3 regions of the Comamonas sp. JNW genome follow, and region 2 is predicted to be linked to each of the others. Evidence: riboswitches for the same ligand, from Rfam matches in the RefSeq annotation. Region 2 holds a riboswitch; each other region holds the start of a gene.

Region 1 (9,863 bases), on a different contig from region 2:
TTGCGATTGCGTTTTTTGCCCGGCCCATTGGCGGCATCTTCTTTGGCTCGCTGGGCGACAAGTACGGCAGAAAGCGGGTGCTGACCATCACCATCATCATGATGGCGATCTCCACCTTTTTGATTGGCGTGCTGCCCGGCTATGCGAGCATCGGCATTGCCGCGCCGCTGCTCCTGATCGTGCTGCGCCTGATGCAGGGGCTGTCGGCCGGTGGCGAGGCCAGTGGCGCGGCCATCTTTGTGGCCGAGTACTGCCGCGACCGCAACCGCACCTTGCTCACCAGCTGGGTTGAGGTGGGCTGCATGGCGGGCTTTTTCTTCGGTGCCTCGGTCTCGGCCATTCTGACGATGTTCTTCAGCGCCGAGCAGATCCTGGACTGGGCCTGGCGCATTCCGTTTCTGATTGCGCTGCCGCTGGGCGCCATTGGCCTCTATATCCGCAAGTACCTGGAAGAGACCCCCACCTTCATGGCCATGAAGCAGCAGCATGACGCACTGGCCCAGGCGAGCTGGAAGGTGCTGTTTGCCACGCACAAGAAAGAGCTGTTCCAGTCCGCTGGCATCATCATCGTGACCAATGTCACCTTGTTCACCGTCGTCACCTATATCCCGACCTACTTTGTCAGCGCGCTGCATGTCGATGTGGCCACCGGCCTCAAGCTCTCGCTGGGCCCGCAGCTTTTTTTGGTGGTGATGATTCCCATCATGGGCCTGCTGGCCGACAAGCTCAGTCGCAAGACGATGATGATCGCTGCGAGCCTGGCGATTGCGGTATTGGCCGTGCCTTGCTTTCACCTGCTGCTCGAAGGCAGCACCGCCGCCAAGATCTCGTCCTTGATGGTGCTCAACTTCTGTCTGGCCATGCTGCTGGGCAGCATCTACTCGATCATCCCTTCGATGTTCCACACCAGCGTGCGCTTCAAGGGCATGGCGCTGAGCTACAACGTGGCTGTGGCGATGTTTGCCGGCACCGCGCCGATGATCAACTCCTGGTTGATTGCCCGCACCGGCAACCCGGTCGTGCCTGCCTACTACCTCATTGGCGCGGCAATCATTGGCCTCATCGCCCTGGTCAGCAGCCGGGACCGCACCGGTCTGCCGATGCATGGTGATCCGGTCCAGTAAGGCCATGCGCTGCTGAGCGCTGCGCCAGCCCGAACGCATCCCTTCTGGATGCGTTTTTTTATGCATCAGCGGGGCAGGGCGCAGCAGGCAAGAGCGGTGGCATGCCGGCCCGCTGGGCGCCGGGCTGCGACCTATAATCATCGCCAGCCCGGGCTCTGCCTCTCCTGGCCTGGCGCTCCTCCATGAAATACAAGCTCCCGCCCCTGCAGCCACTGCGCGTGTTCGAGTCCGTCTACCGCCATGGCTCGATCCGCAAGGCGGCCGACGAGCTGTGCCTGACGCCACAGGCCGCCAGCCAGCAACTCAAGCAATTGGAAAGTGCGCTGGATGTGCAACTGTTCGAGCGCGGCGCGCGGGGCCTGGCGGCCAGCGCCGAGGCGCAGACCTTGTACCACTATGTGGAGCAGGGGCTCGATGCACTGAGCCAGGGGCTGGAAGCCGTGCGCTCCCACCACAAGGCTGCGCAGTTCCATATCCAGGTCAGCCCATACTTTGCAACCCAGTACCTGATCCGCTCGCTGCCCTCGTTCACCAAGGATTACCCGGAGCTCGATCTGCGCATCTCCATCGGTGTGGAGCTGCCTTCGTTCGATAGCGGCGATCTGGATGCAGCCATTGTCTGGGGCTACGGCGGTGTGGACCACCTCGATGAAACGCCGCTGCTCGAAGACCTCAAGGTGATCGTGGCTGCGCCGCAGCTGCTGGCCGAGCACCCGGTGGAGACAGCGCAGGATTTGCCGCACCACCGGCTGATATCGCCGCTGACGCACAACAGTCTGTGGCAGGACATTTATGCGATGCTGGGCCTGGAGCCCGGCGGCAAGCATGTCAGCCCCATGCTGCTGCACACGCACGATGCGATGCTGCAAGCCGTTCTCAGCGGGCAGGGCGTGGGCCTACTGTCCTATGTCGATGCGCTCAGCTATATCCACAGCGGCAAGCTGCTCGCACCCTTTGGGGCGGAGCTGCTGCGACAACTGCCGATGGACAGAACGCCCAAGTTCCACCTCTACACCCGCCGGGGCGGGGGAGAGCGCCCAATCCAGGCCAGCTTTCGGCAGTGGCTGCTGGGCCAGCTGCGCAGCACTGACTTCATCGGCTATGCGACGCGGCTGCCGCAGGGCTGATACAGCCACTGGGGCATGCGCTGTATCGCCCAGCTGACACAGGCCATGGCCAAAAGGCACTGCCCGGGCTTGCGGCTGGTACACTGGCTGCGCTTTGAAAAAAGCCTATCTACAGGTGCTCGCATGCGAGTGAAACGGGAACAAGGTCGGGAGTGCGCTCCCCCAAGCCTTGGCTGCCCCCGCAACGGTAGACAGGAAACGTAGCCGATGCGGCCCGCTCCCACGCGGGCCCAGTCACTGGGGTTGAGAGAGTGTCCACGCCTGCCAGGCAATAAGACACCCGCACCCTGGGAAGACCGGCTACCGGGTCAGCGCCTGCGCTGCACCGCCTGTAAGCCCGGAGACCGGCCTGTTCCTAGTCGCAGTGCGCGCTGTGCCTCTGGCCAGCACGTGCTCTCTCAACTGTCTGCGGGGTGTGGACGGCGGTTCTTCGCGCGACCCCGTCTTGGGGGGTGACCGCGTGCAGTGCAGCCCCCGCATCAGGCAGTTAGCGCCTTTTGTTGAAATGACTGCAGTTCCTTTTCCGAAAAACCGGCTCCTGGCCGCCCAGCGGCTCTCTTCCTCCTTGCGCCTGGTTGGCAGCTCCTGTGTTCTGTGTTTGCCCGCCTTGGGCATCACAGTAGCCCATGCCCAAGAAGCCTCACTGCCTGAAGTGGTGGTGAGCGACCAGCGCAGCGAGCCCAATGCGCTCCAGCTGCCGTCGACCTCGGCGAGCAAGCTGGCCGTGCCGCTGCAGGACCTGCCCGCCAGTGTCAGCTCGGTCTCGGCCGTGCAGGTGCAAGAGCGTGCCGACTACGAGGTGGTCGATGCCGTGGGCCGCAGCGTGGGCCTGAGTGCCAATGGCACGCCTGGCAATGGCGGGCTGTCGTTCTCCAGCCGGGGCTTTACCGGTGTGAACTCGGTCGGCGTGGCCGAAGACGGGCTGAGCCTGGGGGTTGCAGCCGGCACCGTGGCCTATCCCAATTCCAGCTGGGGCTATGAGCGCTTTGATGTGCTGCGCGGCCCCGCATCGCTGATGTACGGCAGCGGCACCATGGGCGCCACGGTGAACGCGGTGCGCAAGGAACCCAGCCGCAGTACATCGACCGAATTGCTGCTGGGCGCTGGCTCCCACGGCACCGCCCGCGCGGGCCTGGGCAGCACCGGCGCGCTGAGCGACAGCCTGAGCTACCGCCTGGATGTTTACGGCGATCGCACCGATGGCGAGCGCCAACTGGGCAACAGCGACAGCAAGAAGATCATGAGCGCCATCCGCTGGCAGGCGAGCAGCGATCTGCGCCTGGACCTGACGGCCGATGTCAGCGACCAAAGGCCCGAGCGCTACTTTGGCACCCCGGTGGTCGATGGCAAGCCGGTGGCGGCGCTGGGCGACCGCAATTTCAACTTTCTCGACAGCGACATCCACTACAAGGACCAGCGCTACAAATTGAGGGCCGAGTGGAATGTGAGCGAGGCGCTGGTGCTGCGCAACGAGACCTACCATATGAAGGCCGACCGCCACTGGAAGAACATCGAAGGCTATGACTACGATGCCAGCACGCGCACGGTTCACCGCTACGACTACCTGGAGATCGGCCACGACCTGGAGCAAAGCGGCAACCGCTTAGGCGCCGTTTTCAAGCCCGGCCAGCATGAGATAGCGATGGGCTGGGATGTGTCGCAGGCCAAGTTCACCGCGCTCAACAGCTCGCCCTATACCGGTGAATCCGATGTGCCGCTGACCGGTGGCACCAGTGGCTACTGGGACAGCCCAGACCCTTACAAGCCGCGCATGACCTCGCGCATCCGCCAAAACGCCTTCTACCTGGAAGACGCCTGGAAGCTGGGCGAGCAGTGGCTGCTGATGGCCGGCCTGCGCCGCGACCTCTATGATTTTGACCGCATGGATTTGCTCAGCCAAGCCCGCTTTGACAAGACCTTGGGCGGCACCTCCTGGCGCCTGGGCCTCACGCACAAGCTGGGCCAGCACACCAGCATGTATGCGCAAGTCAGCACAGGCCATGACCCGGTCAACAGCCTGCTGTCGCTGACCCAGTCGCAAACCGGCTTTAGCTTGAGCAAAGGCCGCCAGGTGGAAGTGGGCATCAAGCAGCAGCTGCCCAATGGCCAGGGCGAATGGACTCTGGCGGTCTTCGATATCCGCAAGAAAGACATCATCACCCGCGATCCGGACCGCCCCGCGCTGTCGATCCAGGGCGGCAAGCAGTCGTCCAAGGGGATCGAGCTGGCAGGCAGCTGGCGGGCGACCAAGGCCTGGCGCTTCGAGGGCAACCTGGGCTATGCGGATGCCCAGTTCGACGAGCTGCTCGAAGGCGCCACAGCCATTGACCGCGCTGGCAACCAGCCGGCCAATGTGCCGCGCTACACGGCCAATGCCTGGGCCCATTACCAGACGGGCGATTGGCGCGCATCGCTGGGTCTGCGCCATGTTGCCAGCCGCTACACCAGCAACGCCAATACCGCGCAGCTCCCCGCCTACACGGTGGCCGATGCGGTGCTGGGCTGGAACCTGAACCGCACAACCACCTTGAACCTGGTGGGCCGCAATCTGGCCAACAAACGCTATGCTGCATCGTCCTACGGCTCGCAATGGCTGATGGGCAATGGCCGCAGTTTTGAGCTGATGGCCCATCTGCGTTTCTGAGCAAGGTAGAGCATGACCACAAGCGCTTCCCGGCAAACCCTGCGTGCCCTGGCGGCAGCTGCTTCCCTGATGCTGACCGGCTGCGACGGGCCAGCGGGCCAGCAGCCGCCCAGCCGCCCCAGCCAGGCGGCGGCCATCCCCATGGCCGAAGCGGCAGCAGTGCCCGCAGGCCTGCGGGCTGCGCCGTTGGAGATCGATGTCTGCGGCCAGCCCCAGCGCTATGACCGGGTGCCCCAGCGCGCCATCACGCACGATGTGAACATCACCGAGATGTTCCTGTTTCTGGGCCTGGGCCCCAAGCTGGTGGGCTACTCGGGCATACCGTCGCGCAAGGAAATCAGCCCCGAGCTGATGACCCAGCTCGCCCAGGTGCCCAAGCTGTCGTCGCAGGACATGAACCTGGAAAACATGCTCGAGGCACGTGCTGACTTTGTGTTTGGCGGCTGGAGCTATGGCTTTCGCCCCGGCGGGGTCACGCCCGAGCTGCTGGCCCAGCATGGCGTAGCCAGCTATGTGCTGTCCGAGTCCTGCATCCACGTGCAAAAGCGCGAGCGTGTGGCGCTGGGCGATACCTTGGCAGACCTGCGCAATGTGGCGCGTATCTTTGCTATCGAAGCCCAGGCGCAAGGGCAGATTGACAAATTGCAGGCCTCGATCGACCAGCTGGCCGTGCAGATGCAGGGCAATACGCACAGGCCGCGCGTCTTTGTGTTTGACAGCGGCGAGAAGATACCCACGACCGTGGGCGGTTTTGGCATGCCCCAGGCCATGCTCGATGCCGCAGGCGGCAGCAATATCTTTGCCGACATCGCCAGCAACTGGCCCAAGGGCAACTGGGAGGATGTGATCACCCGCGACCCGGAATGGATCGTCATCATCGACTATGGCCAGCCCAGCGCCCAGGGCAAGATCGATTTTCTGCGCGCCAAGCCTGAGCTGGCTGGGGTGTCTGCGATCCGCGAGCAGCGCTTTTTTGTCATCAGCTATGCCGAAGCCACGCCAGGCCCGCGCAATGTGCATGTGGCCCAGCGCCTGGCTGCCGCCTTGCACCCGGATCGCCGTATCACCGTGGACTCCGTTCCCTGGCTGCCTGCAGCGGAGCCCAAGCCGTGAGCCATGCGCCGGGCTGCGACGGCCTGCATGAACGCCAGCGGCGCGCGCCCTGGTCCTTGGCGCTGTGCCTGCTGCTGCTCTTGGCCCTGCTGCTGGCCAGCGGCCTGGCCGCCATCACCTGGGGCTCGGCATCGCTGCACGCGTCAACGGTGTGGTCGGTCATCTGGCAGCAGCTGCTGGGCGGCGGGTGGCAGCCAGATGCTGGGCAGGGCGGCATCAGCCAGCAGCACTACCAGATTGTCTGGATGGTGCGCATGCCCCGGGTGCTGCTCGCGGCGCTCGTCGGCGCCGGCCTGGCCGTCGTGGGCGTGGTGATGCAGGCGATGGTGCGCAACCCGCTGGCCGACCCCTACATGCTGGGCGTGTCCTCGGGGGCATCGGTGGGGGCCGTTTCGGTACTGGCCTATGGCAGCCTGGCGGTGGCTGGCCTTTATGCGATCACCGCAGGCGCCTTTATCGGTGCACTGCTGGCTACCGCGCTGGTCTATGCGCTGGCCCAGCAACAAGGGCGCCTGCATGCGACCCGGCTGATCCTGAGCGGCGTGGCCATCGGCTACATGCTGATGGGGGTCACGAGCCTCATCACGTTGACGGCCGGCCAGCGCGAGCTGGCCAATGCCTTGCTGACCTGGACCTTGGGCAGCCTGGCCGCAACGCAGTGGAGCGCCCTGGGCCTGCCCGCAGCCGTGCTGGGCCTGGGCCTGCTGTGGCTGCTGCTCTGCGCCCGCCAGCTCAATGCCTTGCTGATCGGCGACGAGGGCGCGGCCACCTTGGGACTGAACACTGCCAGCCTGCGCTTGCAGTTGTTCGTCGTGGTGTCGCTGCTGACGGGCACCATGGTGGCGGTGAGTGGCGCCATCGGCTTTGTCGGCCTGGTCATCCCCCATATCACGCGCATGCTGGTGGGCAGCGACCACCGCCGCGTGCTACCGGTCAGCGCCTTGATGGGGGCGAGCTTTCTGGTGCTGGTCGATCTGGCCGCGCGCACCTGGTTTTCGCCCAGCGAGCTGCCCGTGGGCGTCATCACCTCGCTCATTGGCGGGCCCTTCTTTATCTGGATGCTGTGGCGCCGCACCAGTGCGATGCCGGGAGGCAGCGCATGATGCTGACGGCGAGTAACCTGTCCTGGACCGCCGGCCACGGCGCCCAGGCCACGCAAATCGTGCGCCAAGCCAGCCTGCAAGTGGCAAAGGGCGAATGTGTCGGTCTGGTCGGCCCCAATGGCTGCGGTAAATCGACGTTGATGCGCATGCTCTACCGCGTGCTGCAGCCCCAGGCCGGTGGCCGTATACAGCTGCAGGGCCGCGATATCTGGCAGATGAGCGCCCGCCAGTTTGCACAGCAGGCGGCCGTGCTGGGCCAGGAGTCTGGCCTGGGCTTTGACTGCACGGTGCAGGAGCTGGTGATGATGGGCCGCTACCCGCACCAGTCGCGCTGGGCAAGGGACAGCGCCCAGGACAAGGCCGTCGTCAGCGCCTGCCTGGCGCAGGTACGGGCCAGCAGCCTGGCTGACCATCCGCTGTCCTCGCTCTCGGGCGGCGAGCGCCAAAGGGTGCTGCTGGCCCGTGCGCTGGCCCAGCAGCCGCAGCTTTTGTTTCTGGACGAGCCCACCAACCACCTGGATATCCAGTTCCAGCTGGAGCTGCTCAGCCTGGTGCGTGCCTCGGGCTGCACGGTGCTGATCGTGGTGCATGACCTGAACCTGGCCGCGCAGTTCTGCGACCGCCTCTATGTGATGCAGGCCGGCGCGATCGAGGCCGAAGGCAGGCCCGAGCAGGTACTGACGCCGCAGACCATTGCGCGCGTGTTCCAGGTCGAGTCCCTGGTGGACCGCCATCCGCGCCTGGACAAGCCGCGCGTGAGCTACTGGAGGGACAAACCCCATGGCTAAACCACCCGATGCCTTGTTGCTGCTGGGCCGGGGCGGCCTGGGGTCCGCCGCCAAGAACGAATTGCAGGCCTTGCTGCAGGCCTGCCAGCAGGGAGCTCCGGGCCTGCCTATGCAGCTGGCCTTTGTGGACCGCAACCAGCCGGCCTTGCCCGAGGCGCTGGACAGCCTTTGCGCTGCACTTGCGCCGGCCGATCTGGCGCGGCAGACCATCGTCATCCAGCCGGTCATGGTGCCCGATGAGCCCGCCCTGCGGCGCTGGCTGCAAAAGGTCGCCATGCGCTGGCTCGCCAGCCAGGCCAAAGATGCCCGGCCCCAGCTGGTATTTGCGCAGCCGCTGCTGCAGTCGGATGGCTTGGTGCCCGCCTTGCTGAACAACGTGGCGCTCGCAACATCCCAGCCCGATGTGGTGGCCGAGGAGGGCGACGAGGGCTGGCAAACCGACCCCGTGGCGTGGAGCACGGTGCCCGCGCACCAGCGCCATGTGCTGTGGTGCATGGGGCCGCGCTGCGTAGCCAAAGGGGCTGCAGCGTTATGGCCCCGGCTCAGCCAGGCGGTGCAGGCCAGTGCGCCCCTCAAGCAGCAGCTGCAGCTGCTGCAGACCAGTTGCCAGTACCCCTGCAACCAGGGGCCGCTGATGATCGTCTATCCCGATGGCGTCTGGTACGGCAACCTCGATGAAGACAGCCTGGTGCCGGTGCTCAAAAGCCACATCGAAGGCAGCGAGGCCTGCGCGGCGCACCGGGTGCATTCGCCCCGCGTGCCTCCGCCCTGCAGCGATTCAGATCCATGAGCGCAGTGCGCTATTTGCACTGCAGCAGCGGATCGGCCGCAAAAATCTCCACCACCCAGTCGACAAAGGCGCGGACCTTGGCGCTCAGGTGCGAGTTGGGCGGGTAGACCACATAGACTGGCAGCAGAGGCTGGGTCCACTCCGGCAGGATCTGCACCAGCTGACCGCTTTTCAGGTATTCGCGCGCCTGGTAGCTGGTGATCTGTCCTACGCCCTGGCCGCTGAGCAGGCTGGTGGTATAGGCATTGGCTTCGTTCACGGCCAAGGTCGAGGGGTTGGTCATCTCGATGACCTCGCCGTTGTGCTGAAACTCCAGCGGATAGCGGCGCTGGGTCACTGGCGAGAAATAAATCACACTGTTGTGGCCGTTTTCCAGATCGCGCGGATGCTGGGGCGTGCCGTACTGCTGCAGATAGCCGGGCGAGGCCACCGTCGAAAACTCCACATTGCCCACGCGGCGCGCCACCAGCGACTGGTCACGCAACTCGCCGCCCCGGATCACGCAGTCCACATTGTCGGCAATCAGGTCCACCGTACGGTCCGTCACACCCAGGTCGATCTGGATATCGGGGTAGCGCGCCTGGAAGGATGCCAGCTGCGGAATGATCAAAAGCCGGGCGATCGAGGTGCCCACGTCCACACGCAGGCGCCCGCGCGGCGTGGCCCGCACCTGGCTCATGCTGGCTTCGAGCTCATCAAAATCGCTCAGCAGCCGCACGGCGCGGTCGTAGTAGGCAGCGCCGTCGGTGGTGACGGTCACGCGGCGCGTGGTGCGGTTGAGCAGTTTGACCCGCAGCCGGTCTTCCAGCGCCTGCACATGCTTGGTCACACTGGCCTTGGGCAGCTGCAGCGACGAGGCCGCAAGCGTGAAGGTGCCCGACTCCACGACCCGCGCGAACACCCGCATTGCCTGTATCTGATCCATCTGCCTCTCCTTGCACTGTGCTTGCACTGTCGCGCACGCGCGCGCCAAAGTAGGTGGATTCTCACACGCCAAAGATCATGCCATTGTTCCTGATTTGGAAATAGTGCGGCCATAATTTGCGGATTGATCGGTTGCAGCAACGCAACTACATTTACCCCATGCCTACTTTCCACCGGGCTAGCTTATGTCTGACACCACCGTAAAAACCCGTTCACCGGCTCCTGACTTCATCGACACCGTCGCTCCGAC
Region 2 (9,863 bases):
CGGTCGCGTGGTGAACGCACTGGGCCAGCCTATCGACGGCAAGGGTCCTATCAACGCCAAGATGACCGACGTGATCGAAAAGGTTGCGCCTGGTGTTATCGCCCGTCAATCCGTGGACCAGCCCCTGCAATCGGGTATCAAGTCCATCGACGCGATGGTGCCCGTGGGCCGTGGCCAGCGCGAGCTGATCATTGGTGACCGCCAGACCGGTAAGACCGCTGTCGCGATCGACGCCATCATCAACCAAAAGGGCCAAGGCGTTACCTGCGTGTACGTGGCCATTGGTCAGAAGGCTTCGTCGGTCAAGAACGTGGTGCGTGCGCTGGAGCAAGCTGGCGCGATGGAATACACCATCGTCGTGGCCGCTACCGCTTCTGAATCCGCTGCCATGCAGTACGTGTCGGCCTACTCGGGTTGCACGATGGGTGAGTACTTCCGCGACCGTGGCCAAGACGCCCTGATCGTGTATGACGACCTGTCCAAGCAAGCCGTCGCTTACCGCCAAGTGTCGCTGCTGCTGCGCCGTCCACCAGGCCGCGAAGCGTTCCCTGGCGACGTGTTCTATCTCCACAGCCGCCTGCTCGAGCGCGCAGCCCGCGTGAACGCGGACTACGTGGAAGCCTTCACCAAGGGTGAAGTCAAGGGTAAGACGGGTTCGCTGACGGCTCTGCCCATCATCGAAACCCAAGCCGGTGACGTGTCGGCCTTCGTGCCTACCAACGTGATCTCGATCACCGACGGCCAGATCTTCCTGGAAACCAGCCTGTTCAACGCCGGTATCCGTCCCGCTATCAACGCCGGTATCTCGGTGTCCCGCGTGGGTGGTTCCGCTCAGACCAAGCTGATCAAGGGCCTGTCCGGCGGTATCCGTACCGACCTGGCGCAGTACCGTGAACTGGCTGCTTTCGCGCAGTTCGCTTCTGACCTGGACGATGCAACCCGCAAGCAACTCGACCGCGGTGCCCGCGTGACCGAGCTGCTCAAGCAAGCCCAGTACAGCCCTCTGCCCGTCGCTCTGATGGCCGCTTCGCTGTTTGCCGTGAACAAGGGTTTCATGGACGACATCGAAGTCAAGAAGGTCCTGCCTTTTGAATCGGGTCTGCACCAGTTCCTCAAGACCAGCTACGGCGCCTTGGTGGACCGTCTGAACGAGAAGAAGGCTTTCGACAAGGAAGGCAAGGACGAAGCTGAACTGACTGCAGCGATCACTGCATTCAAGAAGTCCTTCGCTTAATCCGGTCGAGGAGTCATCATGGCAGCAGGCAAGGAAATACGCGGCAAGATCAAATCGGTGGAAAACACCAAGAAGATCACCAAGGCCATGGAAATGGTTGCCGCATCCAAAATGCGCAAGGCGCAGGAGCGGATGCAGGCAGCCCGTCCATACAGCGAGAAGATTCGCGCAATTGCAGCTCACCTGAGCCAGGCAAACCCCGAATATGTCCACCCCTTCATGGTGTCGAATGACGTCAAGAAGGTGGGTGTGATCGTGGTGACGACTGACAAGGGCCTGTGCGGCGGCATGAACACCAATGTGCTGCGTGCCGTGACGAACAAGCTCAAGGAACTGCAATCTGCGGGTGTCAGCACGGAAGCCGTGGCCATTGGCAGCAAGGGTCTGGGCTTTCTGACGCGCGTGGGTGTCAAGGTGGTGGCCAACGCTACCGCCTTGGGCGATACGCCGCATCTGGATGCGCTGATCGGCCCGGCCAAGGTTTTGCTCGACCAGTACGCTGAGGGCAAGCTGAGCGCGGTCTATTTGTGCTACACCAAGTTCATCAATACGATGAAGCAGGACTCGGTTGTGGAGCAGTTGCTGCCCCTGTCGCAAGAAGCGATCCAGGGCTCGGCACCGGCTGCATCCCACGGCTGGGACTACATCTACGAGCCCGATGCGCAAAGTGTGATCGACGAGCTGCTCGTGCGTTATGCGGAATCGCTGATCTATTCGGCCGTTGCAGACAACATGGCTTCCGAGCAGTCTGCGCGCATGGTGGCCATGAAGGCCGCTACCGACAACGCCGGCAACGTCATCAACGAGTTGAAGCTGATCTACAACAAGACGCGTCAGGCTGCGATTACGACCGAGTTGTCGGAAATCGTCGCAGGCGCCGCGGCTGTGTAATACAGCTCGACTGAAATCAATATTGGAGCAACAAATGGCTCAAGTACAAGGCAAGATTGTTCAATGTATCGGTGCGGTGGTGGACGTTGAGTTCCCCCACGGCAGCGTGCCTAACGTGTATGACGCACTGAAGCTCGAAGGCACTGCCCTGACGCTGGAAGTGCAGCAGCAGCTGGGCGACGGCGTGGTGCGTACCATTGCGCTGGGCTCGTCGGACGGTATCAAGCGTGGCCTGATGGTCACCAACACCGGCAAGGCGATCACCGTGCCCGTGGGCAAGGCAACCCTTGGCCGCATCATGGACGTGCTGGGTAACCCCATCGACGAACGCGGTCCTGTGGACCAGACCTTGACCGCTTCCATCCACCGCAAGGCGCCCGCTTATGACGAGCTGGCCCCTGCACAGGAACTGCTGGAAACCGGCATCAAGGTGATTGACCTGGTGTGCCCGTTCGCCAAGGGCGGTAAGGTCGGTCTGTTCGGTGGTGCCGGTGTGGGCAAGACCGTGAACATGATGGAGCTCATCAACAACATCGCCAAGGCGCACAGCGGTCTGTCCGTGTTCGCTGGCGTGGGTGAGCGTACCCGTGAAGGTAACGACTTCTACCACGAAATGTCGGACGCCGGTGTGGTGAACCAGGAGTCGCTCAACGACTCGAAGGTTGCCATGGTGTACGGCCAGATGAACGAGCCACCAGGAAACCGTCTGCGCGTGGCGCTGACCGGCCTGACCATGGCTGAAGCGTTCCGTGACGAAGGCAAGGACGTGCTGTTCTTCGTGGACAACATCTACCGCTACACGCTGGCCGGTACCGAAGTGTCCGCACTGCTGGGCCGTATGCCTTCGGCCGTGGGCTACCAGCCTACGCTGGCCGAAGAAATGGGCCGTCTGCAAGAGCGTATCACCTCGACCAAGGTGGGCTCGATCACCTCGATCCAGGCCGTCTACGTGCCAGCGGACGATTACACCGATCCATCGCCAGCAACGACCTTCGCCCACTTGGACTCCACCGTGGCGCTGTCGCGTGACATTGCTTCGCTGGGTATCTACCCTGCGGTGGACCCCCTGGCGTCGACCAGCCGCCAGCTGGACCCCCAAGTGGTCGGTGAAGAGCACTACTCGGTCGCCCGCCAGGTGCAGGGTACCCTGCAGCGCTACACCGAACTGCGCGACATCATTGCGATTCTGGGTATGGACGAACTGGCTCCCGAAGACAAGCTCGTCGTGGCCCGCGCTCGCAAGATCCAGCGTTTCCTGTCGCAGCCTTTCCACGTTGCTGAAGTGTTCACGGGCGCTCCAGGCAAGTACGTGCCGCTGTCGGAAACCATCCGCGGCTTCAAGATGATCGTCAACGGCGAGTGCGACCACCTGCCCGAGCAAGCCTTCTACATGGTTGGCACGATCGACGAAGCCATCGAGAAGGCGAAGAAGATCTAAGCTTTGCAGAACGGGCTGCCGCACGCAGCCCTGCTCGCAAACTAGTTTCTTTTTCACTCTGAGGATCAAAGATGAACACCTTCCACGTTGATGTGGTCAGTGCTGAAGAATCCATCTTCTCCGGCGAAGCCCGCTTTGTGGCTTTGCCTGGTGAAATGGGCGAACTCGGTATCTACGCCCGCCACACGCCGTTGATCACCCGCATCAAGCCGGGTTCGGTGCGCATTGAGAAGGCCGACGGCGGCGAAGAGTTCATCTTCGTGGCTGGTGGCATTCTCGAAGTGCAACCCGACTGCGTGACCGTGCTGTCCGACACCGCTGTGCGCGGCAAGGACCTGGACGAGCAAAAAGCGGTTGAAGCCAAGCAAAAGGCTGAAGAAGCCCTCAAGAACGCCAAGGGCGAGCTTGACCTGGCCAAGGCCCAATCCGAGCTGTCCGTCATGGCCGCCCAGATTGCCGCCCTGCAAAAATACCGCAAGAAGCGCTGATCCGCTGTTTGCGCAACTGCCACAGGAAAACCACCGCATGCGGTGGTTTTTTTACGCCCGTACCGGATGCGTCGGAGCAGGCCCCGTCTGCAGCACCTGCTGCATATGGATGGTTTGCCACAGCGGGTCGGCATCCTGGTGCAGGGTGATAAAACCCTGGCGCTGCCAGAAGGTTTGCGCGCCTGGCAAAAAAGGATGCGTGTGCAGGTAGAGCCGCTGCACACCCTGCTGCAGCGCCCGCTGACGCAGCTGCGCGAACAGCACGCCAGCCAGGCCTTGCCGGCGCCAGGCCGGATCCACATACAGGCGCACCACCTCGGCGGTGCCTGCACTGGGCACGGTCAGATGGGCAAAGCGCCCGTCATAGGCGCGGTAGGCAATGCTGCCGATGACGCTGTCGCCCTGCCAGGCCGCCAGCATGCAGCCGCCGGGCGATGCGTAGACCGAGGCAAAGTCGCGCAGGTCGGCCTGCGGCGTGTTGGTATCGACCCGATCGCCGAACATGGTCTGGCGCGCCGCCTGCAAAAAGGCCGCCACCGGCGCGAGATGTTCAACGCGGCGGATGCCGTATGCGCTGGGTGTAGTGGGTGGGTGGTTCATGGCCATCAAACGGCCTGCAGCTTAGCATGCAGGCCCTGTAAATCGGCTACAGTACAGCCACTTTGGTTTCGCAAGAACATGCGCACGGCAGGGTGCCGGGGCATGAGGGAATCCAGGGAGCGCGAGCCGGCAGCCAGCGCCCCAAACGGAACTGCCCCCGCAACTGTAGGCCACGAGCAGGCCATCCATGCGCCACTGAACTGCGGTTCGGGAAGGCGATGGTCTGCGCAGACCGGCCAGTCAGGAGACCTGCCAAGGTCATGCATTCACAACCCACTGGCAAGCCCCTGGTTTGCACAGAGAAACAGGCATGCCACCGGTTTGCGCGCTGCAAGGCGAACATCGCAAACACCGGTGATGCAAACCCATTCATGGCGGATGTGCGTGTGTTTTGATCATGACCGGCGGGGTGTCCGGGCGGTGAGCAGCGTCTCGTCTGCGCAAGCCTGTCCTGGCTCCACCGGGCAGCGCCCCGCACCGGATCGGCTCGCACGGCCCGCATGCCCAGCCTCTACCTGGAGAGACGATTCCGATGCCTGTTCGCCGTTTTGCGCTGCCTGCCCTGTTGGCTACCTGTGTATTCACCTCGCTGTCCGCCTGGGCTGCCCCTTATCCGATGCAGCTGCACAACTGCGGCTACGCGGTGTCCCTCAAGCAGGCGCCCGCCTCGGTCGTCACCATCGGCCAGGCCGGCACCGAGATGCTGTATGCGCTGGGTCTGGGCGACAAGCTGGTGGGCACCTCGCTGTGGTTCAACGCCGTGCTGCCCCAGTTCAAGGCGATCAATGACAAGGTGCCACGCCTTGCGGACAACGACCCGAGCTTCGAGTCGGTGATCGGCAAGCGCCCGGCACTGGTGGTGTCGCAGTTCGAGTGGATGGTCGGCAAGGACGGCGTCGTGGGCACGCGCGAGCAGTTCCATGACCTGGGCATTGCCACCTATGCGATGCCCTCCGACTGTGAAGGCAAGAACAACCTCAAGGGCGCCGATGGCACCCGCACCGCGGCCTACGATGTGCAGGCGCTCTACAAGAGCATCACGCAACTGGCGCAGCTCTTTGATGTGCAGCCCCAGGGCGAGCGCCTGGTCAAGGACCTGCGCGAGCGCCAGGCCAAAGCGGTCGCCAAGGTCCAGGCGGCGCAGCAGCCGAACCTCTCGGCTGCGCTGTGGTTCTCCAGCGCCGATCTGGCCATCGACCCGTATATGGCTGGTAAGAATGGCGTTGCCGGCTACATGCTGCAGACCTTGGGCCTGCGCAATATCGTCGACTCGTCCGAAGAATGGCCCACCGTGGGCTGGGAGACGATTGCCAAGGCCAACCCCTCGGTCCTGGTGATCGCCCGCATGGACCGCCGCCGCTTCCCTGCGGACGACTACCAAAAGAAGCTGGAGTTTCTGAAGATGGACCCGGTCACCCAGCACATGGATGCGGTCAAGAACAACCGCATCGTCATTGTTGATGCCGATGCGCTGCAAGGCTCGATCCGCCTGGTCGATGGCATGGAGCAGATCAGCGATGCGGTACGCAAGCTCGGCCCAGCGGCCGCGCGTTGATCAGCCGCTGATGCAAGGCTCTGCATGATGGTGGCAACGGCATCAGCGCGCCCATCGGCGCTGCGCAGGCCGCTGCATGGGGCCGCCTGGTGCCTGGGCGCGGCACTGGCGATGCTGCTGAGCGTGGCGCTGGGCATCACCATTGGCGAGACGGCGCTGTCGCCCAGCCTGGTGCTGCAGGTGCTGGCCAACAAGCTGGCCGGTGCCCACTACGCCATCGATCCCATCAGCCAGGGCATTGTCTGGAACTACCGCCTGCCCCGCGCGCTGGTGGCGGCCAGCTGCGGCGCGGGCCTGGCGGTCTCGGGCGTCATTTTGCAATCGCTGCTGCGCAATGCGCTGGCCGAACCCTATTTGCTCGGCATCTCTGCCGGGGCCTCCACCGGCGCAGTGCTGGTGACCGTCGTGGGCATCGGCGCGGGCGCCATCTCGATGACCGTGGGCGCCTTTTTTGGCGCGCTCTGCGCATTTGCACTGGTCGCCCTGCTGGCCCACGCCGCCGGCAGCGGCGGGCTGCGCAACAGCGGCCAGATTGTGCTGGCCGGCATTGCGGGCTCGCAGCTGTTCAATGCGCTGACCTCGCTCATCATCACCAAGTCGGGCAGTGCCGAGCAGGCCCGGGGCATCATGTTCTGGCTGCTGGGCAGCCTGAGCGGCGTGCGCTGGCCCGATACCGTGCTCACGGCCTGCATCGCGATCACCGGTTTGCTGCTGTGCCTGCTGCATACGCGCGCGCTCGATGCCTTCACCTTTGGCAGCGAATCGGCGGCCGCGCTGGGCGTGCCGGTGCGCCGTGTGCAACTGGTGCTGCTGCTGGCCGCGGCGCTGATGACGGCCGTCATGGTCTCCATCGTTGGCGCGATCGGCTTTGTCGGCCTGGTGATTCCACATGCCGCGCGCATGCTGGTCGGCGTCAGCCACCGGCGACTGGTGCCTGCCAGCGCGATGATGGGCGCGGTGTTTCTGATCGCCGCCGATGTTCTCTCGCGCACCCTGATCCGGGGCCAGGTGCTGCCCATTGGCGTCATCACCGCCCTGGTCGGGGCGCCGGTGTTTGCCGTCATCCTGCTCCAAAGCCAGCGGAGGCGCGGATGACGGCGGCAGCTGTGGTCAAGGCGGATCAACCCGTGTTGCAGGCCTGTGCGCTGGGCCTGCGCCTGCAGGGCCGGCCGGTTGTCGAGCAGCTCAGCCTGCCGGTGCAGCGCCACGAAATGCTGGGGCTGATCGGCCCCAACGGCTCGGGCAAATCCAGCCTGCTGCGCTTGCTCGCCGGTGTGATCCGGCCCAACGAGGGCCAGGTGCTGCTGCAGGGCCAGCCGCTGCACAAGAGGGGGCGCCGCGCCGTTGCGCGTGAGCTGGCCCTGGTGGCGCAGATGGCCGAGACGCAGGATGCCATCAGCGTCGAAGACGCGGTGGCGCTAGGGCGCACGCCCTGGCTGTCGGCGCTGCAGCCTTTTGCCGCGCAGGACTGGGAGGCCGTGCAGCAGGCCCTCGATGCCGTGGGCATGGCGGACCGCCGCCACAGCGCCTGGCACAGCCTCTCGGGCGGCGAGCGCCAGCGCGTACACATCGCACGCGCGCTGGCGCAGCAGCCCGGTGTGCTGCTGCTCGATGAGCCCTGCAACCACCTCGATATCCACCAGCAGCTGTCGCTGATGGCCTTGATCCGCAGCCTGCCCGTCACCAAGGTCGTGGCCCTGCATGACCTGAACCAGGCGCTGGCCTGCGACCGGCTGGCCGTCATGCAGCAAGGCCGGCTCGTTGCGCTGGGCAGGCCCGAGCAGGTGCTCGATGCCGCGCTGCTGGCGCAAGTTTTTCGCGTCGAGGCCAGCGCGCTGGTCGACCCCTGGGACGGCAGCCGCGTGCTGCGTTTTCGCCCGCTTTCTTCTTCCTGACTGTGAGCCGATATGCCCACCCTGAACCACCGAATCTGGCTACCTGTTGTGTTGAGCGCCTTGCTGTGCAGCCAGGCGGGCGCAGAGACTTTTGAAGTCAAGATGCGCAACCGCAGCGCCACCGGCGCAATGACCTATGAGCCCGAGTTTTTGCAGATCAAGCCGGGCGACAAGGTCAAGTTCCTGGCTAGCAGCAGCGGTCACGATGCGGTCAGCATCCCGGGCATGGCGCCCGCCGGTGCCAAGCCCTTCAAGGGCAAGATCAACGAGGAGATCGAGGTCAGCTTTGATGCCCCGGGCCTCTATGGCGTGCAGTGCCTGCCCCATTACGCGATGGGCATGGTGATGCTGGTGCAGGTGGGCGATGCGCCGCTGCCCGGCCTGCAGGTGCCCGCCGAGGTGCCCGAGCGTGCGCAGCAACGCTTCAAGGACATCGTCAGCCGCGCCTCGGCGCCGCGCTGAATGGCTGCAGTGATTATTAGCGACACAAGACAATGAACAATTTCACATGGATCGCCCGGGCGAGCGGCCTGGCCTTGCTGGCTGTGATGGGTGGCCAGGCACAGGCCGGCGCGCAGGACGAGGCCAAGGGCTTGATCGAGGGTGCGAGCCTGGGCATGGTCAACCGCATGGTCTATGAGCAGCTGGACTACCGGCACGGTGACAGCACGCGCGTGGTGTCGGGCGGCGCGCGCTCGGACAAGGCCGCCGAAGCGGCCTATGGGCTGATGATGAACTTCAGCTCGGGCTACACGCAGGGGGTGGTTGGCCTGGGGCTGGATGCGCATGCCTATGGCGGCATCAACCTGGGCTCGGAGGCCGACAAGGTGCGCAGCAACCCGCGCTATATCGCCAAGGACGGCACGGACCTGCAGGACAGCTTTGGCCGCGCAGGGGCGGCGCTCAAGCTGCGCTGGTCGTCGACCGAGCTGAAGGTGGGTGAGATGCGCACCAAGAACCCGATCTTCCACTCGTCCGACACCCGCCTGCTGCCCGAGACCAACCGGGGCTGGCAGATAAGCAGCGACGATATTGCGCAGCTGACGCTGCAGGCCGGTCGCTTTACCCGCTGGGCCGACCGCAATGCGCGCAAGAACGGCCAGCCCCTGCTGGCCAATTACTCGGGCGTGCAAGGCGATGCCTTCAGCTTTGCCGGCGGCAGCTGGACTACGCCCTGGAGCGGGCTGAGCCTGTCGAGCTACGTCGGTCAATACGAGGATGTCTGGAACACCTGGTACCTGGGCGGCGTCTACAAAAAGGCGCTGGCCGAGAAGCAAAGCCTCTCGCTGAGCCTGAACCTGTACCGCAACAAGGACACCGGCGCGGCCAAGGCCGGTCGGGTGGACAACCTGACCTGGAGCCTGATGGCGACCTATGCGGCCGGCATGCACCAGCTGGGCCTGGGCTACCAGAAGGTCGATGGCGATACGCCGTTCGACTATGTCAACCGGGGCTCCATCTGGCTGGACAACGCGATGCAGCTGTCGGACTTCAATGCGCCGCATGAGGCGTCCTGGCAGCTCAAGTACGAGGCCGATCTGGGCCAGTGGCTGACACCGGGCCTGCGCGCGGGCGTCGCCTATACACGCGGCTCGGGCATTGACTACAGCCGCGCCGGCAGCGTGTACGCCAACTACCTGGGCGCCAGCGGCCGTGGCGGCCGCCACTGGGAGCGCGACATGCTGCTGCGCTACACCGTGCAGCAAGGCCAGGCCAAGGGGCTGGCGCTGCAGCTGCGCTACGGCGTGCACCGGGCCAACCA
Region 3 (9,863 bases), on a different contig from region 2:
AGCCCCGGTAGCCGTGCGATGCCATGACGATCAGGTCGCAGTTTTCCTTCTTCGCCGTCTCCAGCAGCGCCTCGGCAATCATGTCGGACTTGATCACCAGGGTCTTGATGGGCACGCCGGTCGCGGCGCCTTCGGCCACCACCTTATCGACAATGCCTTGCGCTGCGCGTTCCCAGCCATCCTCGATGCGCGCAATGTCATCGGGGTTTTGCATGGTGCTGCCTTCGAAGTAGCTGCGCGGGTAGTTGGGCGAGATGTTGACGGCAGTCACCGTGGCATGGCTCAGCTTGGCCAGCGCCAGTGCGTGGCGCACGGCCTTCTCGGACAGCTCAGAGCCATCGGTGGCAAGCAGGATATGTTGGTACATGGCAGGCTCCTTTCAGGTCAGACATGGGGCAGGGCTGTGGGTGGCAGCCTTGCCGTGGATGCAACTCAGAGCATCGCCGCTTGCGGCTTGAGCGGATGTCGGATCAGACCGCGTTTGTATCCGCTGGCGGAGCGACTTGGAACAGGGTCTTAAGCCGAGCAGGCCTGGGTGTTGATCAGGCCCTGGAGCTTGTCGGTGTCCAGAATGCGCACATGGCGCTGCTTGACCTCGATGATGTTCTCCTCGGCAAACTTGGAGAAGGTGCGGCTGACGGTCTCGAGCTTGAGGCCCAGGTAGCTGCCGATTTCCTCGCGCGTCATGCGCAGGATCAGCTCATGCTGCGAAAAGCCCCGGGCATGCAAGCGCTGCACCAGGTTCAGCAAGAAGGCGGCCAGGCGCTCTTCGGCGCGCATGCTGCCCAGCAGCAGCATGACGCCATGCTCGCGCACGATCTCTCGGCTCATGACCTTGTGCACATGGTGCTGCAAGGCGGTCACCTCGCGCGACAGGTCTTCGAGCGAGGAGTAGGGCATCACGCAGACCTCGGCATCTTCGAGCGCAATCGCGTCGCAGGAATGGCGGTCGTTGACGATGCCGTCCAGGCCGATGATCTCACCCGCCATCTGGAAGCCGGTGACCTGGTCGCGCCCGTCTTCGGTGGCGATGCTGGTCTTGAAGAAACCGGTGCGTATCGCATACAAGGAGGTGAAGGTCTCACCGTTGCGGAACAGCGCGCTGCCGCGCTTGATCTTGCGCCGGGTGGCGACGATCTCGTCGATGCGCTCCATCTGTTCGGCCGACAGTCCCACGGGCATGCACAGCTCGCGCAAATTGCAGCTGGAGCACGCTACTTTGATGGAGTTGGATGTCATGTATCAATACCCGTGAACAACTATTCAGATAGGAACGACGTTCCTTGGATGGGCCTATTGTGCGTGCTGGCGCCCAGAGGCTTCTTGATGTACATCAAGGACGCGTGGCAGGCCTTGGGGCACATTGGGGCGTCCGCTAGGAAGAAGAACCATGATTTCCCTGACCCCTGAACTGCTGTGCCGTTTTGATGTTCCCGGCCCCCGTTACACCTCGTATCCTACCGCAGACCGATTTGTTGAAGCCTTTGCTGCGAATGAGTACAAGCTGGCGCTGGCGCAACGCGGCACCGGTCTGGCGGGCCGGCTGTCGCCGCTGTCCTTGTATGTGCATGTGCCGTTCTGCGCCTCGCTGTGCTACTACTGCGCCTGCAACAAGATCATCACCAAGCACGCCGAGCGGGCCGACGAATACCTGGATTACCTCGAGCGCGAGCTGGACCTGCAACTGGCCCATGTCAGCGCCCGCCCGACCATCAGCCAACTGCACCTGGGTGGGGGCTCGCCCACCTTCCTGACCGATGCCGGCCTCAGCCGCCTGATGGATATGGTCAAAGAGCGTTTTCATCTGCAGCCCGGTGGCGAGTACGCGATCGAGATCGACCCGCGCACTGTGAGCGGCGAGCGCCTGCAGCACCTGTACCGGCTCGGCTTCAACCGGCTGAGCTTTGGCGTGCAGGACTTTGACCCGCTGGTGCAAAAGGCGGTGCACCGCGAGCAGCCCGCTGACCAGGTGTTTGCCTTGGTCGAGCAGGCGCGCGCTATCGGCTTTGAATCCATCAATATCGATTTGATCTATGGTCTGCCCCAACAAAGCCCGGCCAGCTTTGTGCGCACCATGGAGCAGGTCAACGCGCTGCGGCCCGACCGCATTGCGCTGTATGCCTATGCGCACCTGCCCGAGCGCTTCAAGCCCCAGCGCCGCATCCAGGCCCAGGACCTGCCCAGCCCCGCCGACAAGCTGGCGATGCTGGCCCAGGCCCTGGCGGCGCTGGAAGCCGCCGGTTATGTGTATGTGGGCATGGACCATTTCGCCTTGCCCGACGATGCCTTGGCGGTGGCCAAGCGCCAGGGCCGCCTGCACCGCAACTTTCAGGGCTACAGCACCCAGCCCGATTGCGATCTTATGGCGCTGGGCGTGTCAGCCATCGGACGCATTGGCGCCACCTACAGCCAAAATGCCAAGACCCTGGAGGAGTACTACGACCTGATCGACCAGGGCCAGATTCCCGTGGTGCGTGGGCTGGCACTGACGCGCGACGACCTGCTGCGCCGCACGGTGATCATGGGCCTGATGTGCCAGGGGTGCCTGGCGATTGAATCGCTGGAGCAGGCCTGGCTGATTGATTTTGCGCAGTACTTTGCCGCCGAGCTGGCCCAGCTGCGTGAGCTGCAGGAGCAGGGCCTGGTGCAGCTGAGCGACGAATCGATCAATGTGACCGAGCTGGGCTGGTACTTTGTGCGTGGCGTCGCCATGGTGTTTGACAAGAACCTGCAGGCCGACCGCAACCGGGCGCGCTTCTCGCGGATTATCTGAGGGCAGGGCGTGGGCGGGCCTCAGCCCTGCCAGGCCGCCAAGCTCTTGTAGAGCATGTAGAGCGCCAGGCACAGCAAGATGCCGCCAAAGATCTTCTTGAGCTGGCCCACCGGCAGCCGGTGCGCGGCGCGGGCGCCCAGCGGCGCGGTCAGCACGCTGCAGGTGGCAATGGCGGCCAGGCCGGGCAGCCAGATATAACCCAGCGAATGCGGTGGCAGCCCCTGCAGGTGCAGGCCGGCCACCATGAAGCCGATGACATTGGTGACCGCAATCGGAAAGCCCAGCGCCGAGCTCGTGGCTACCGCGTTGTGCATCGGCACGCTGCACCAGGTCATGAAAGGCACGCTGATGAAGGCGCCGCCCGCGCCCACCAGGCCCGAGAGGCAGCCGATCACGCCACCCGCAGCCAGCTGGCCGGCCGTGCCCGGCATGGCGCGCATGGCCTGGCTATTGGGCTTGCGGAACATGCGCAGTGCCGAGTAACCAATGAACAGGCCAAAAAACAAACCCAGGTAGCTGCCCTTGAGCACCGCAAAAATACCCAGGCTGGCCAGCAGGCCGCCCAGCACAATGCCCGGGGCCAGGCGTTTGACAAGGTCCCAGCGCACCGCGCCATGCTGGTGGTGGGCGCGCACGCTGGACATCGAGGTGAAGACGATGGTCGCCATCGAGGTGGCAATCGCCATCTTGATCGCCAGCTCCGGCGCCACGCCCTGGGTGCCCAGGATGTAGGTGATGAAGGGCACCAGCACCATGCCGCCGCCAATGCCCAGCAGGCCCGCCAGAAAACCGCCGATCAGGCCCAGAAACGACAGCGGCAGCAAAACAAGAGGATCAGTCATGGCGCGCAGTAAAAAGGCCACCTGAAACAGGTGGCCTGAAACCCCGCTGTCGCGGAGAGGAGAAGACAGGTTGGGCGGAGCCTGCCCGAAAAAATCAGGTGTTCGCAGCGGATCCACTGGACCGTCATCCTGAACCGGGGGTTCAGGTGGGCGAGGGCAACCTATCGTTGGGTTCATCTGACGCGAGACGATCACGCTCAATAGGTAATGTACCAAGCCCGTGCTCGTAGAGCATTGGTTCAAGGAACTATAAAGTCCAGCAGGGCTGCGAACGCTTTCATTGTAATCGCTCGCGCCTGCCGCACCCACCAAAACTGCAATTCAATGTGCCTGGATTGGTCAAAAAAGATAGCTGGTTAGCCAGATTGAGCAATGGGTGGCGTGATATTTTGCAGCCAGGCATTGCATGGCGCGGCAATCTGGTGTTGGCGCCTGCTCGCGGCAGTGCCTCAAGCGCTGGTGCCCAGGGTGTCGGCCGGTTGCGCGGGGGCCGGCGCCAGCGCCGCGTCCAGCCGTTGCATCACCGACTGCACACGGGGCGCATCCCAGTCCAGGCTCGCCTGGTCCCCAGGGGCGGTCTGGGCCTGGACCTCAACCATCGCGGCAGACTGCGCAGCAGCTTGCGCCTGCAGGGCGTCTGCGGTCTGGCTGAGCTGGCTGTTTTGCACTTGCAAATCAAGCAGGTCAAAAGCGACATTGAGGGCCGCCAGCACAGCGATGCGCTCGCGGCCACGGATCTTGCCCGCGTCGCGGATGCCGCTCATGGCCTCATCGACATGCTTGACGGCAGCCAGCAGACGTGCTTCCTGGCCTTCGGGGCAGCCCAGCATATAGCTTTGCTGCATGATGTGTACTTCCAGCTGTTTCATCATTCGTCCTGGTCAAAGGTCTTGGGCAGGCGTTCGATCAGTGCATCCACGCGGGCGCGGGCCGCTGTCAGGCGCGATTGGAGGGAGTCGCGCTCCTGGGTCAGGGTGGTGACTTGCTCTTGCAATTGGGCGTGGGCGCGTTGCAAAGCCTCATGACGGCTCAGCAGTGCCTCCACCCGCTCAAGCATCAGATCCATAGAAGGCGTAGTGGCCATAGAGAGACAGTCTTCTTAAGTGCGCAATGGGTTTAACGCTAAAATTGTACCCGTTGGTGCTCGCCCCAGTGGTTCACATGGGGGCAGTTCAACGGGAAGCAGGAGCGCTGCTTGTGCCCTACAAGCCTTGCGCAACCTGCGCTGCCCCCGCAACGGTAAGCGATGGTTGGCTTTTGCGCCATCCACAGCCACCACTATGCCACTGAATACCTTGAACAAGTGTTTGGGAAGGCGTGTGCTGTGTCATCGCCAGCCCGGATACCGGCCAACAATAGTGGAGGCGCGTGGCTGAGGCCTTGCCGCGGCTTCCGTGTTCCCCATTGCCGGCGGGGAGGCTGGCGCGGGGTGGTTCATCACCAACTCAGTGCATGTTTTCCTCTGCTTTTTCGACACGCCCCTGCGCGCGTCCCGCGCTTGCGCCCCGCTCGGGCACCCTCCATACCCCCCGTTTTTTGGCCTTGGCCATCGCAGCGGCGTTGCCCCTGTTGGCGCTGCAAGCTCAGGCGCAGCAGGCTACAGCCGCCCAGGAAACAGAGGGTAAGAACCTGCAAGAGATGGTGGTAACCGCCAACCGCATCGAGCAGCCGCTGTCCGATCTGGTGGCCGACATGTCCATCATCGATGCGCAGACCATCGAGCGCCAGGGCCCGGGCAGCGTGGCCGATGTGCTCGCGCGCGTGCCGGGCATCCAGATTTCGCGCAACGGCGGGCCGGGCACGACGACCAGCGTGTTCATGCGCGGCGCCGATTCGCGCTTTACCGCTGTCTATGTTGATGGCGTGCGCATGGATTCGCAATCGACCGGCGGCGCCTCCTGGCAATCGATTCCGCTGGCGCTGATCGATCGCATCGAAGTGCTGCGCGGCCCGGCCGCTGCCGTCTACGGCTCGGACGCGATGGGCGGCGTAGTGCAGATCTTCACCAAGAAAGGTGAGGGCACGCCCCAGCCCTATGTCGGCCTGGGCTTTGGCAACCGGGGCACGTTCACGGCCGAGGCCGGTATCTCCGGCGGCGCCGACGGCTGGGATTACGCGCTGGGTCTGAACCGCTCGCAGACCGATGGCTTCAATGCCCGCACCGTGGCCACCGCCAACCCAGACAAGGACGACTACCGCAGCAATGCGGTCAGCGGCCGCCTGGGCTACCAGCTCAACGGCCAGCACCGGCTCGAAGCCACCTTGCTGGCCAGCGATGTGAACTCGGGCTATGACAGCAGCCTGACCGAGGACGACCGCAGCCTGAACAAGATGTATGCGCTGGGCCTGAACTGGCAGGCGCAGTGGACCGAGCACTACAGCACCAAGCTGCAGTTCAGCCAGTCGCGCGACTATTACGAGACCCGGCCCTCGCCCTACCAGACGGACACGCGCCTGCATAACTACCTGTTCCAAAATACCTGGCGCCTGGGCGTCCACACCTTGACGGCCGCACTGGAGCGGCGTGACGACGCGCTGACGAATGGCGGCATTGACCGCGACCGCCACCAGAATGCGCTGGCGCTGGGCTATGGCCTGAACACCGGCCCGCACACGGTGCAGCTGAACCTGCGCCGGGATGACGACAGCGAGTTCGGCGGCAAGACCACCGGCAGCGCTGCCTATGGCTATGCCTTTGCAACCAACTGGCGCGCCACCGCGACAGTGGGCACGGCCTTTCGCGCGCCCACGCTCTACCAGCGCTTTAGCGAATACGGCGACGCATCGCTGCAGCCCGAGAAAAGCCGCAATGCCGAGCTGGGCCTGCGCTGGGCGCAGGGTGCCGACAGCTTCTCGGCCACGGCCTACCGCAACCGGGTCACCAACCTGATCAACTTCTCGTCGCCCGGCAGTTGCGACAGCGAATTCGGCTGCTATGCCAATGTGGGCAAGGCACGCCTGGAAGGCATTACCTTGGCGGCCACGACCAAGCTGGGCGCGTTCAACCTGCATGGTTCGGTCGACTTCCAGAACCCGCGCGATACCGAAAACGACAAGCTGCTGGCGCGCCGCGCCAAGCGCTATGCCACCCTGGGCGCCGAGACGCGTGCAGCCGGTTGGACCTGGGCGGCCGACCTGCAGACCAGCGCCAAGCGCTTTGACAATGCCGCCAACACCAATGTGCTGGGCGGCTACACCTTGTTCAACCTGTCGGCGCAGACCGAGGTGGCCAAGGATGTGAACCTGATCGCCCGTATCAACAACCTGGCCGACAAGCGCTACCAGACCGCACGCACCTATGCCACCGAAGGTCGCAGCGTGTATGTGGGTGTGAAGTGGATGCCGCGCTGAGCGCAGAGGGGATAAGCCAGCCATGACAGAGACGACGGTTCAGGACCGCCCAACGGCCGCTTGCGTGGCACTGCTGATTGCGGCGCCCGCATCGGGCCAGGGCAAGACCACGGTGACGGCAGCCTTGGCGCGCCTGCATGCCCGCCAGGGCCGGCGGGTCCAGGTGTTCAAATGCGGCCCGGATTTTCTCGATCCGCAGTGGCTGCGCCTGGCCAGCGGCCAGCCCGTGCATGCGCTGGATCGCTGGATGAACGGTGAAGTGGATGTGCGCGCACGCCTGTTTCAGGCCGCGCAAAGCAACGATGTGCTGCTGATCGAAGGCGTGATGGGCCTGTTCGATGGTGCCAACAGCGCGGCCGAGCTGGCCAAGTCGCTGGGCATCTCCGCTGTGGTGGTGGTCGATGCATCGGCCATGGCCGCTACCTTTGGCGCCATTGCCCATGGCCTGCAGCACTATGACCCAGGCCTGCAGCTGGCCGGTGTGCTGGCCAACCGCGTGGCCACTGCCCACCATGGTGAGCTGCTGCGCAGCGGCCTGCGCGACCCGGCACTGTGGCTGGGCGCGATGCACCAGGTGAGCCTCGATGCTGCGAAACCGCGCGCCAACCTGCTGCCCGAGCGCCACCTGGGCCTGGTGGCAGCCCATGAGCTGCACGACGCTGCCGAGCGCCTGGATGCCGCCGCCGACGTGCTGGCGCTAACGCCGCTGGGCCAGCTGAGCTGGCAAGAGTGGCAGCAGCGCTGGACGGTGGCCTTTACCGCGCCTGCTGTTGCCGCCCCGGTGCCCGCCTGGCTGGCCGGGCGCCGCATTGCCGTCGCCCGCGATGCCGCTTTCAGCTTTATCTACACCGCCAATCTGGAATGCCTGCAGGCCATGGGCGCCGAGCTGGCCTTTTTCTCGCCGATCGCAGGCGACCGCCTGCCCGCCTGCGATGCGCTGTGGCTGCCTGGCGGCTACCCGGAGCTGCACCTGCCCGCGCTCAAGGCCAATGCCGGCTTGCAGCTGGATCTGCAGGCGCACCTGGAACAGCGCAAGCCCGTCTGGGCCGAATGCGGCGGCATGGTGGCACTGGCCGAGGGCCTGACCGACCTGGACAGCCGCTGGCACAGCTTGTGGGGCTTGCTGCCAGCGCAGGCCGTGATGCACCAGCGCCTGGCGGGTCTGGGCATGCAGCAGCTGCTGACGCCCTGGGGCATGCTGCGCGGCCATACCTTTCACTATTCCAAGCTGCAGAGTGAGGCCCTGGAAGTGGCGCGCAGCAGCCGCCCGGGCCAGGCGGCCGAGAGCGGCAAGGGCGAAGCCGTCTACCAGCAGGGCAGCATCCATGCGAGCTATTTCCATGCCTGGTTTCCCTCGTGCCCGCAGGCCGTAGCGGCCTTGCTGGGGGTGGACATGCCGGTGGTCGATCCGCAGGCCTGGCACCGTGAGGCGTTGAACGCCTAAGATGCGCGGCATGGATGACTCTCTTTTCCACGTTGATGGAGCGCCGCTGAAGCTCTTGCTGCTGGGCGGGCAGAAATCGGGCAAATCACGCCAGGCCGAGCTGCTGGCGCGCGCCTGGCTGCAGGCCGATGCCGGCCGCAGCGCCAGCCTGGTCGCCACCGGCACCGCGTATGACGCCGAGATGCACGAGCGCATTGCGCGCCACCAGCGTGACCGCCGCGCCCGCGTGCCGCAACTGGCCACCGTGGAGGCGCCGCGCGACGTCGCCCAGCAGCTGCTGGCGAGCAGCCGGCCCGAACACCTGCTGGTGGTCGACTGCCTGACCCTGTGGCTCACCAACTGGTTGATGCCGATGGAGCCTCCAGCGCTTTCACCTGCGCAAGCCTGGCAGGTACAGTGCGATGCCTTTGTCGCTGCCCTGCAGGCCGCACCGGGGCCTGTCATTTTGGTCAGCAATGAGATTGGCCTGGGTGTCATTCCGATGGGCCGCGAGGTGCGCGCCTTTGTCGATGCGCTGGGTCTGCTCAACCAGCAAGCGGCAGCGGCCTGCAACCGCGTGCAACTGATGGCAGCGGGCTTGCCGCTGCAGATGAAATGATGGCCTTGTTGATGGCTCCCCGACCCCTTTTGCGGCAGGCACTGGCCCGTGTGGCGCTGATGCTCGCGTTGCCGATGGCCCAAGCTGCGCCGTCCGCCAGCGTCGATGAACTGCGCCTGCAACCCTTTGCCAATGCGCCGGTCTGGAAAGACCAGGACCTGGTTGCTCCCGTGGCCATCGTCGACGACCGGGGCCGCAAGGTCCAGCTGGCGCAACCACCGCAGCGCATCGTGAGTCTTCTGCCGTCGCTCACCGAGAGCACCTGCGCGCTGGGACTGTGTGAGCGCCTGGTGGGGGTGGACCGCTATTCGGACTGGCCCGCCTCGGTCAAGAAACTACCGGTGGTGGGCGGCGGTCTGGACCCGAGCGTTGAATCCGTGGTGGCGCTCAAGCCCGATGTGGTGCTGCTGTCCGATGCCTCCAAGGCAGCAGAGCGCTTGCAGGCGCTGGGCCTGAAGGTGGTGGCGCTCGATGTGAAGTCCAAGGCCGATATCCACCGCGTGCTGGGCACCCTGGGCCAGCTCCTGGGCGTGCCCCAGGCGCAGGGCGCTGACCGGGTCTGGCACGCGCTGGAATCGGGCATTGATGCGGTGGTGCGCGACCTGCCCGAGCGCACGCGCCATACCCGGGTCTACTTTGAGGTGAGCCGCGGCCCTTATGCGGCCGGCCCCCAGTCCTTTATTGGCGAGACCCTGACCCAACTGGGCGTGGACAATGTCGTGCCCGCTGAGCTGGGCCCCTTCCCCCGGCTGAGTCCCGAGTTTTTGCTGCGCGCCCAGCCGGATGTGATCATGCTGGGCAACCGCAGCATGCAGGCTGCCACCAGCTACCCGGGCTGGCACAACCTCCAGGCCG

The links. Region 2 has a riboswitch for cobalamin ahead of DCO45_RS16505 (ABC transporter substrate-binding protein). Riboswitches for the same ligand answer to the same signal wherever they lie in the genome.
Region 1: another riboswitch for cobalamin. It lies ahead of DCO45_RS09850 (TonB-dependent receptor); the one in region 2 lies ahead of DCO45_RS16505 (ABC transporter substrate-binding protein).
Region 3: another riboswitch for cobalamin. It lies ahead of DCO45_RS10700 (TonB-dependent receptor); the one in region 2 lies ahead of DCO45_RS16505 (ABC transporter substrate-binding protein).

Annotation. Positions count from the first base shown of each region.
Region 1 covers NZ_QETI01000005.1:186,198-196,060, reverse strand. The annotation lists gene DCO45_RS09860 (MFS transporter) at 1-1,124, shown strand, start outside; gene DCO45_RS09855 (LysR substrate-binding domain-containing protein) at 1,307-2,251, shown strand; cobalamin riboswitch at 2,348-2,619, shown strand; gene DCO45_RS09850 (TonB-dependent receptor) at 2,859-4,895, shown strand; gene DCO45_RS09845 (ABC transporter substrate-binding protein) at 4,908-6,008, shown strand; gene DCO45_RS09840 (iron ABC transporter permease) at 6,005-7,111, shown strand; gene DCO45_RS09835 (ABC transporter ATP-binding protein) at 7,108-7,899, shown strand; gene DCO45_RS09830 ((2Fe-2S) ferredoxin domain-containing protein) at 7,892-8,689, shown strand; gene DCO45_RS09825 (LysR family transcriptional regulator) at 8,700-9,614, opposite strand; gene DCO45_RS09820 (alpha/beta hydrolase) at 9,799-9,863, shown strand, end outside.
Region 2 covers NZ_QETI01000011.1:141,969-151,831, forward strand. The annotation lists gene atpA (F0F1 ATP synthase subunit alpha) at 1-1,234, shown strand, start outside; gene atpG (F0F1 ATP synthase subunit gamma) at 1,253-2,125, shown strand; gene atpD (F0F1 ATP synthase subunit beta) at 2,160-3,563, shown strand; gene DCO45_RS16495 (F0F1 ATP synthase subunit epsilon) at 3,635-4,051, shown strand; gene DCO45_RS16500 (GNAT family N-acetyltransferase) at 4,103-4,651, opposite strand; cobalamin riboswitch at 4,698-4,923, shown strand; gene DCO45_RS16505 (ABC transporter substrate-binding protein) at 5,184-6,206, shown strand; gene DCO45_RS16510 (iron ABC transporter permease) at 6,231-7,301, shown strand; gene DCO45_RS16515 (ABC transporter ATP-binding protein) at 7,298-8,101, shown strand; gene DCO45_RS16520 (pseudoazurin) at 8,114-8,563, shown strand; gene DCO45_RS16525 (OprD family outer membrane porin) at 8,596-9,863, shown strand, end outside.
Region 3 covers NZ_QETI01000006.1:75,813-85,675, forward strand. The annotation lists gene DCO45_RS10670 (universal stress protein) at 1-367, opposite strand, end outside; gene fnr (fumarate/nitrate reduction transcriptional regulator Fnr) at 517-1,239, opposite strand; gene hemN (oxygen-independent coproporphyrinogen III oxidase) at 1,391-2,773, shown strand; gene DCO45_RS10685 (sulfite exporter TauE/SafE family protein) at 2,794-3,615, opposite strand; gene DCO45_RS10690 (cell division protein ZapA) at 4,065-4,484, opposite strand; gene DCO45_RS10695 (hypothetical protein) at 4,484-4,699, opposite strand; cobalamin riboswitch at 4,737-4,984, shown strand; gene DCO45_RS10700 (TonB-dependent receptor) at 5,254-6,966, shown strand; gene DCO45_RS10705 (cobyrinate a,c-diamide synthase) at 6,989-8,410, shown strand; gene DCO45_RS10710 (bifunctional adenosylcobinamide kinase/adenosylcobinamide-phosphate guanylyltransferase) at 8,421-9,008, shown strand; gene DCO45_RS10715 (ABC transporter substrate-binding protein) at 9,020-9,863, shown strand, end outside.